One region of the Beutenbergia cavernae DSM 12333 genome, then DNA from elsewhere that is predicted to be linked to it. Evidence: riboswitches for the same ligand, from Rfam matches in the RefSeq annotation. Region 1 holds a riboswitch; the other holds the start of a gene.
What was found. Region 1 has a riboswitch for S-adenosylmethionine ahead of BCAV_RS23290 (DUF1737 domain-containing protein). Riboswitches for the same ligand answer to the same signal wherever they lie in the genome.

Region 1 (3,979 bases):
TGCCTGACGCGGCTCGCCGGCGCACGCGTGCCGGACCGAGTCCCCGCGCCTCCGGGCGCTCCCAGGTATCACGGCAGGAGAAACCCATGCATGTGTTCGTGAAGAGAGCGCTGCGCATCGCGCTCTGTACGGGCGGCCTCGTGGTCGCCGGGGCCGGGGCGGCCAGTGCCGCCGAGTCCGGCCTGCTCGAGTCGATCGGCGTGGACGCGCCGATCGACGTGTCCGTCGGCGTCTCCGACGTCGCCGTCGGGGTGCTCGGCGACGCGGCGGCCGAGCCCGCCGACGAGCCCCTCCAGGTGGTCCCGGTCATGCCGGAGGTCGTCGCTGGGCCGCAGGCGGTCGAGGCTGCGCCGACGGCCGACTCCGCACCCGTCGCCGAGCTCGTGGACGACGTCGTCGGCGTCGTCGCTGACGACGTGGCGGTGGACGTGCCGGTGGACGTGTCCGTCGACGTCTCGGACGTCGCCGTCGGGGTGCTGGGTGACGCCGGCGCATCGTCGGAGACGCCGGCAGCCGAGCCGGCGGCATCTGTGGCCGTCGATTCCGCACCGACCGGAGCGGAGTCGGAGGACTCGACGTCGCTGCTCGGCGATGTCGCGGTGAATGCCCCGATCGACGTCTCGGTCGACGTCGGCTGCGTAGCGGCAGGCGTCGTCGGCGACGCGGCGGCGGCCTGCGAGGAGCCGGCTGCCGCACCGGGTCCGGCCGAGCCGGCCGCACCGGCCGAGCCGGCGGCGGGCCCGGACGAGGTGTCGGTGGACGCCCCGGTCACGGTCCCGGTGGACGTCTCGGGGATCGCCGTCGGGGTGCTCGGCGACGCGTCCGCGGAGCGCGCCGAGGCCGAGGCGAACGGTCCTGCTCCCGCGCCGGCTCCCGAGGAGCCGGCGGCGCCGGGTGCGGGATCGGGCGTGCTCGACGACGTGCTCGGTCCGGTGGACGTCGACGCTCCGGTCACGGCCCCGATCGAGCTCGGGTGCCTCGGCGCGGGTGTGGCCGGCGACGCGTCGGTCACGTGTGCCGCGCCGGCGACGGCGACACCTGCTCCGGCCGAGCCCGCCGACCCGGGAACGCGGGAGGGCGGCGTCTCGGCCGGCCTCCCGGTGACGGTTCCGGTGGGCGTCGGGTGCCTCGGGGTGGGAGTCCTCGGCGACGTGTCCTCGCAGTGCACGACGACGGCCGCCGTCGACCCCGGTGACCCGGGCGACCCCGGTGACCCGGGCGACCCCGGTGACCCGGGAACTCCGGGAGACCCGGGCACCCCGGGCGGCTCTGACGACGCCGACCAGGTCGGCCCGTCAGTCCCGGGCGGGCGCAGCGTCGTCGTCGCTCGTGGCCCTGCGCCGCGGGAGGCGAGCGGTGAGCTGGCCGAGTCGGGCGCGTCCGACGCAGCGGGACTCGCCGGTCCCGCCGCGCTCGGGCTCGTCCTGCTCGGCGCCGGCCTCGTGATCGGCGCACGCCGCCGCAGCGAGGCCTGAGGCGTCGGCGGCGGCGGCGTCATCGGGGGCGTCGCCGCCGCCGGCTGTCGGTGGGAGCGCGTGTCGTTCCCGTCGATCGGCGTCGCACTCATCTCCACAGAGGCGACGCCGGCGCCCCGGGTGCGTGGTCTCTCCGACTGAAGTGGTGTCGGTGACCGCGGAGGGATCGCGCACCCGGTGCAGCGCCGACGCTGCGCGCGCCGTGAGCGAGCGAGCCATGCCTGCCGAGCGCGTTTGGAGAGCGCCGTGTGCGCGGCGTACCATCACGCCGACCATCCAGAGCAGCCGAGAGACCTGGCTCGACGACGCTGCAGCAACCCCCCGTCCGCGGGTGAGGGTGCTACCGCCAGGACCGATGGAGGAGTACGCGTGACTGAGCGAACCACCGACGCACCGCCCCCACCGTCCGGCGACCAGAGCGCTCGCCGGCGGTACCGCCTGCTCACCGGGCCGGACGACGGCAGCTTCTGCGACCGCGTCAGCGCGGCCCTCGACGAGGGGTACGTGCTGCACGGTTCCCCGGCGGCGACGTTCGACGGCGCTCAGGTGATCGTCGCGCAGGCGGTCGTGCTGCCCGCCGCCCCGAGCGCCCAGGTGAGGCCGGCATGAGCGCCGCGGCGACGCCGTCGGGCACGACGCCGCAGCCCGGCTACGCGGGCGACGTCACCCCGGAGCGGGCGTGGGAGATCCTGAGCGAGGACGACGGCGCCGTGCTCGTCGACGTGCGCACGCGCCCGGAGTGGGCGTACGTGGGCGTACCGGACACGTCCGACCTGGGCCGCGACGTCGTCCTGGCGGAGTGGGTGAGCTACCCGACCGGGGCGCCTAACCCGGCCTTCGTCGACGAGCTGCGCGCCGCGGGCCTGGAGCCGGGCGACGAGCGGCCGATCGTGTTCCTGTGCCGGAGCGGGCAGCGCTCGATCGGTGCGGCGCTCGCGGCGACGGCGGCGGGGTTCGGCCCGGCGTTCAACATCCTCGACGGGTTCGAGGGCGGCCTCGACCCCCAGGGGCACCGGGGCGCGCGCGGCTGGCGCGCCGTCGGGCTGCCCTGGCGCCAGTCCTGAGCGGGGGCGGCGCCCGATGAGTGATCCCCGGCCCCGTTCGCCGCTGCCCGAGGGCCTGCGGCCGGACACGCTCGCCGTGCGCGGCGGGCAGGAGCGCACGAACTTCGACGAGACGTCGGAGGCGCTGTTCCTCACGCAGGGGTACGTGTACGAGAGGGCGGCCGACGCCGAGGCCGCGTTCGCGGGCGAGCTGGAACGGTTCGTGTACAGCCGGTACGGCAACCCGACCGTGTCCACGTTCGAGGAGCGGCTGCGCCTGCTCGACGGCGCCGAGGCGTGCTACGCAACAGCGACGGGCATGTCCGCCGTCTTCACGACGCTCGCGGCGCTCGTGAAGTCCGGGAGCAGGATCGTCGCCGGTCGCGCGCTGTTCGGCTCGTCGCTCGTGATCTTCGACGAGATCCTCGCGAAGTGGGGCGTGCGCACCGACTACGTGGACGCGCACGAGCTCGACCAGTGGGAGGCGGCGCTCGCGACGCCGGCGGACGTCGTGTTCTTCGAGACGCCGTCGAACCCGATGCAGGATCTGGTCGACGTGCGCGCGGTGAGCGACCTCGCCCACGCGGCGGGCGCCGTCGTCGTCCTCGACAACGTGTTCGCGACGCCGGTGCTGCAGCGGCCGCTCGACTTCGGCGCCGACGTCGTCGTCTACTCCGCCACGAAGCACATCGACGGGCAGGGCCGTGTGCTCGGCGGCGCGATCCTCGGCCCGTCCGACTTCATCGACGGTCCGGTGCAGCAGCTCATCCGCAACACCGGCCCCAGCCTCAGCCCGTTCAACGCGTGGGTGCTGCTCAAGGGGCTCGAGACGCTGTCGCTGCGGGTGCGGCACGCGACGGCGTCCGCGCTGACGATCGCGCGGTGGCTCGAGGAGCAGCCCGCCGTGGCGGACGTGAGGTACCCGTTCCTCGACTCCCACCCGCAGGTCGAGCTCGCGAAGGCGCAGCAGTCGGGCGGCGGGACCGTGGTGACGCTCACGCTCGACGCGGGCGCGGAGCCGGAGGCCGCGAAGGCGCGCACGTTCGCGTTCCTCGACGCGCTCCGGGTCATCGACATCTCGAACAACCTCGGCGACGCGAAGTCGCTCGTCACCCATCCGGCGACGACGACGCACCGCAAGCTGGGTCTCGAGGGTCGGGCCGCCGTCGGGATCGGGGAGGCGACGGTGCGGCTGTCCGTCGGGCTCGAGGACCCGCTCGATCTGCAGGAGGACCTCGAGCAGGCGTTCGCCGCGGCCGCGCGCGCCTGAACGGGGCCCGTGCGTCGGCGGTGCTCAGACCTGGGTGACGCCGCCGTACGTCGCGAACGGGCGGTCGCTCGGCACGATCTGCTTGCCGAGCGGCGTCAGCGTGACCGGGATGATCTTGAGCTCGGCGATGGCGAGCGGGATGCCGATGATCGTGACGAACAGAGCCAAGGCACTCACGAGGTGCCCGATCG
Region 2 (3,979 bases), 310 kb from region 1:
CGTCGGGTCGAGGTTCGGCTCGTCGTCGAGCGTGTGCGGCACGTGGAACAACGACGTCGATGTCGAGGTCGTCACCCGGGCGGCGCCCACCCCCTCGAGCGCGGCGAGCTTCTCGGCGGCGGCGTCGAGGTCGGTGCGCCAGATGTTGTGCCCGTCGACGACGCCGCCGACGAGGGTCACGTTCTCGATCCCGGCGACGTCCTCGTCCGGGGCGGAGCCCCGCACGAGGTCCACGCCGATCGCCTCGACACCGCTCGCGGCGAGCTCGCGGATCGCGCAGCCGAGGCGCGCGTACGGCGTCGCGACGAACAGCGCGGGCCGCGAGGACGACGGCGCAGCGAGCGTCCCGTAGGCACGCGCCACCGCCGCCTTCACCTCGTCGCGCGGCACGTCCCACGTGTCGGAGGTGAGCGCCGGCTCGTCGAGCTGGACCCACGGCGCCCCGGCCGCCGCGAGCGCGGCGAGCAGCTCCGCATAGGCGGCGACGACGTCGTCCAGCCGGTCGAGCGGCGAGAAGCCGGCGGGAGCGCCGTCGGCCGCCTTGCTGAGGAGGAGGAAGGTCACGGGTCCGACGAGCACGGGACGCGTGCGCACCCCGGCGTTCAGCGCCTCGGTGAACTCCTGGACCCGCCGCCGGCCGACGAACCGGATCGGCGTGGCCGGCCCGATCTCCGGCACGAGGTAGTGGTAGTTCGAGTCGAACCACTTCGTCATCTCGAGCGGCGCCCGGTCGCCCTCGCCGCGCGCGATGGTGAAGTAGCCGGCGAGGTCCACCGTGCCGTCGTCGCCCACGAGGTCGGTGAACCGCTCGGGCACGGCACCGATCGCCAGCGCGGCGTCGAGCACCTGGTCGTAGTACGAGAAGTCGAGCGGCACCGACGCGTCGTCGGCACCGAGGCCGAGCGCTGCCAGGTGCGAGCGGGTCCGAGCGCGCAGGTCCGACGCCGTCGCCTCGAGCGCATGTGCGTCGGTGCGCCCGGCCCAGAACGACTCGACGGCCTTCTTGAGCTCGCGGTGCGGGCCGATCCGGGGGTAGCCGAGGACGGTCGCGGCGGGGAACTCGGGCTGGGACAGGTGCTGGGTCATGCGTTTCCTCGTCTCGGAAGGGCGGCCACGAGGGCCTGTGGTGCGGCGTGATCGGGGGACGGCGGAGCGGCCGACCCGGGCCGGGCCGCGCCCGGCACGCGACCGAAGGCGTGCTCGAGCACGGCGAGGGAGGCCTCCGCGCGGTTGAACGTGTACAGGTGGATCCCGGGGGCGCCGGCGGCGAGCAGGTCGGCCACCAGCGCGAGCGTCGCCGTCAGCCCGATCGCGACGCGCTCCTCGTCGTCGGCCGCGTCGAGTCGCGCGAGCAGCTCGGCGGGCAGCGGGATGGCGTTGAGCTCGCAGAGCCGCCGGATCCGGCGGGGGTCGGTGAGGGGCAGGACGCCGGGCACGAGCGGGATCCGCACGCCCGCGCCCCGGGCGGCGTCCACTAGGGCGGTGTACGCCCGGACGTCGAAGAAGACCTGCGTGATCGCGTAGTCCGCGCCGCACCGCTGCTTGGCGACGAGCGCCTCCAGGTCGCAGTCGCGCACGCGGAACTCCGCCCCCGGGTGCTCCTGCATCCCCGGGTACGCGGCGACGGCGATCGACAGGCGGTTCGCGACGTCGGCGTGCGCGTTCCCGGCGAACCGCTCGTCCTCGAGGTCGCGGATGAGCGCCACGAGGTCGCACGCGCGCGCCAGGCCACCAGGGGCCGGTCTCCAGTCGGGGTTGCCCGCCGGCGGGTCGCCGCGGAGGGCGAGGAAGTCGCGGACGCCGTCGTCGAGGAATCCCCCGACGACGTCCCGCGCGTGCTCACGGGACAGCCCGACGCAGGTGAGGTGCGCGACGGCGGGCACGTCCGTCTCGGTGAGGATGCGCCGCACGAGCGACTGCGACGCCGTCGCGGTGCTGCCCGACGCGCCGTACGTCACGGAGAAGTAGTCGGGATCCGCGCCGACGAGCGCCTCGACCGTCTCCCAGGCGCGCTCCTCACCGGCGGGCGTGCGCGGCGGGTAGAGCTCGAACGAGATCGTCGGGCGTGCCGGGGTGTACAGCGTCGACGTCGTCATCGCCGGCTCCTCGCCGGGCGATGCGGGTACGCACGTGCCTGCATGGTCTCTCCATCGGACCTGGCGTTAGCACCCTTCCCCTCGGGAGGCTTCCGTTGGGGGGTTGCTGCGGCGTCGTCGAGCCAGGACTCTCGGCCGCTCTGGATGGTGGAGCGAGTGTAACGGATGGCGGGGAGCGGACCTAGAGGCGTCCGCGCGGCAGCGGCTCAGGCCTCCGCGATCGCGGCCTCCGCCCACAGCAGCCGGTCGCTGTGGGCGAACCCGTGCCGCGCGTACATCCGCACGGACGACGGCGAGGCGTGCACCGTGACGTGCTCGGCGCCGCGCTCAAGCGCCGTCGCCAGCACCGCACGCGTCAGCGCACCGCCGATCCCCGCGCCGCGTCGCTCCGGCACGACGTAGCAGGACTGCAGGTCGCCGGACGTGCGCTGCAGCTGCCCGACGCCCGGCACACGGGGCGTGAGCGCCAGCCAGGCCATGCCGACGACGACGCCGCCGTCATCGAGCGCGATGTGCGGGAGGTGGGTGTCGCGGTGCTCACGCGCCCAGGCCGCCGCGGCGGCCACGTGGTCGCTCTCGGCCACCACGGGAGTGCCGCGCTCGCTCGACCAGCGCCAGCGCAGGCGCACGACCTGCTCGAGCTCGTCGTCGCGCGCGAGGCGCACCTCGATCCCTTGCGGCACCGCCGGGTCGGCCATGGCACCGAGCCTAGGCGCCGGGCACGACGAACCCGGACTCGTACGCGACGATGGCCGCCTGCAGCCGGTCGCGCGCCCCGAGCTTCGCGAGCACGTTGCCCACGTGGGTCTTCACCGTCTCGACGCCGAGCCACAGCTGCGCGGCGATCTCCGCGTTCGTCATCCCGGCCGCGACGAGCCGCAGCACCTCCTCCTCCCGCTCCGTGAGCCGGCCGATGGCTGCGCCGTGCGGACCGTCGGCGGGCGACGGCGTCGCACCCGCCGGCGACGCCGCCACGAGACGCCGGACCGCCTCCGGGAACAGCACGGCGTCGCCGCGCGCGACGACCCGGATGGCCTCGACGATGCGGTCCGGGTGGGCGCGCTTGAGCAGGAACCCGCTCGCGCCGGCGCGCAGGGCGTCGAGCACGTAGTCGTCGTTCTCGAACGTGGTGACGACCAGCACGCGCGGGGCGTCCGCGTCGCGGGTGAGGGCCGCCGTGGCCGCGATCCCGTCGAGCGCCGGCATCCGGACGTCCATGAGCACGACGTCGGGCCGGGTCCGCGCGACCAGGTCGCGCACGTCGGCGCCGTCGCCCGCCTCGCCCACGACGCCGAGGTCGGGCTCGGCGTCCACGATCGCCGCGAGTCCCGCCCGCACCAACGGCTCGTCGTCGACGACGGCGACCCGCACCTGCTCAGTCATCGGCTCTCCTCCACGGAAGTCTCGCGCGCACGACCCAGGTCGCGCCGTCGGGCGCGTCCGACGCGCCGGCCTCGAGCGTGCCGCCGACGACGTGCGCGCGTTCCCGCATGCCGACGACGCCGCGCCCGGCCCGGTCCGCACGCCCGGCACCCGACGTCGTCGGCACGGGGTTCGCGATCTCGAGGCCGAGGACGCTGTCGCTGGCGTCGAGGCGCACGCGGGCCGGCCCGGACCCGTGCCGCCACGCGTTGACGGCCGCCTCGGCGACGATCGCGTACGCCTCGCGCGAGACGACGCCCGGCAGGCCGGGCGGGACGTCGCCGTCGACGCCCAGCGTGTGGCCGGCGGCGGCGGACTCCGCGACGAGCCGGGGCAGGTCGTCGAGCGTGCGGTCCGGCGCCCGGGCGGGCCGCGCGGCGGCGTCGTCGGAGCGCAGGAGGCCGAGCGCGTGGTCGAGGTCCGCGAGGGCGGACCGGCCCGTGTCCTGGATCGCGCGGAGC

Region 2: it holds a riboswitch for S-adenosylmethionine, as region 1 does, so the genes downstream of both, BCAV_RS01195 (methylenetetrahydrofolate reductase) here and BCAV_RS23290 (DUF1737 domain-containing protein) in region 1, are expected to answer to the same signal.

Annotation. Positions count from the first base shown of each region.
Region 1 is NC_012669.1:567,868-571,846, forward strand. Features, by position in the region: gene BCAV_RS02565 (hypothetical protein) at 1-7, shown strand, start outside; gene BCAV_RS02570 (hypothetical protein) at 87-1,475, shown strand; SAM riboswitch class I at 1,745-1,837, shown strand; partial or broken gene BCAV_RS23290 (DUF1737 domain-containing protein) at 1,914-2,057, shown strand; gene BCAV_RS02580 (rhodanese-like domain-containing protein) at 2,081-2,539, shown strand; gene BCAV_RS02585 (O-succinylhomoserine sulfhydrylase) at 2,556-3,788, shown strand; gene BCAV_RS02590 (YccF domain-containing protein) at 3,813-3,979, opposite strand, start outside.
Region 2 is NC_012669.1:257,157-261,135, reverse strand. Features, by position in the region: gene metE (5-methyltetrahydropteroyltriglutamate--homocysteine S-methyltransferase) at 1-1,086, opposite strand, end outside; gene BCAV_RS01195 (methylenetetrahydrofolate reductase) at 1,083-2,096, opposite strand; SAM riboswitch class I at 2,145-2,247, opposite strand; gene BCAV_RS01190 (GNAT family N-acetyltransferase) at 2,303-2,794, opposite strand; gene BCAV_RS01185 (response regulator) at 2,805-3,479, opposite strand; gene BCAV_RS01180 (sensor histidine kinase) at 3,472-3,979, opposite strand, start outside.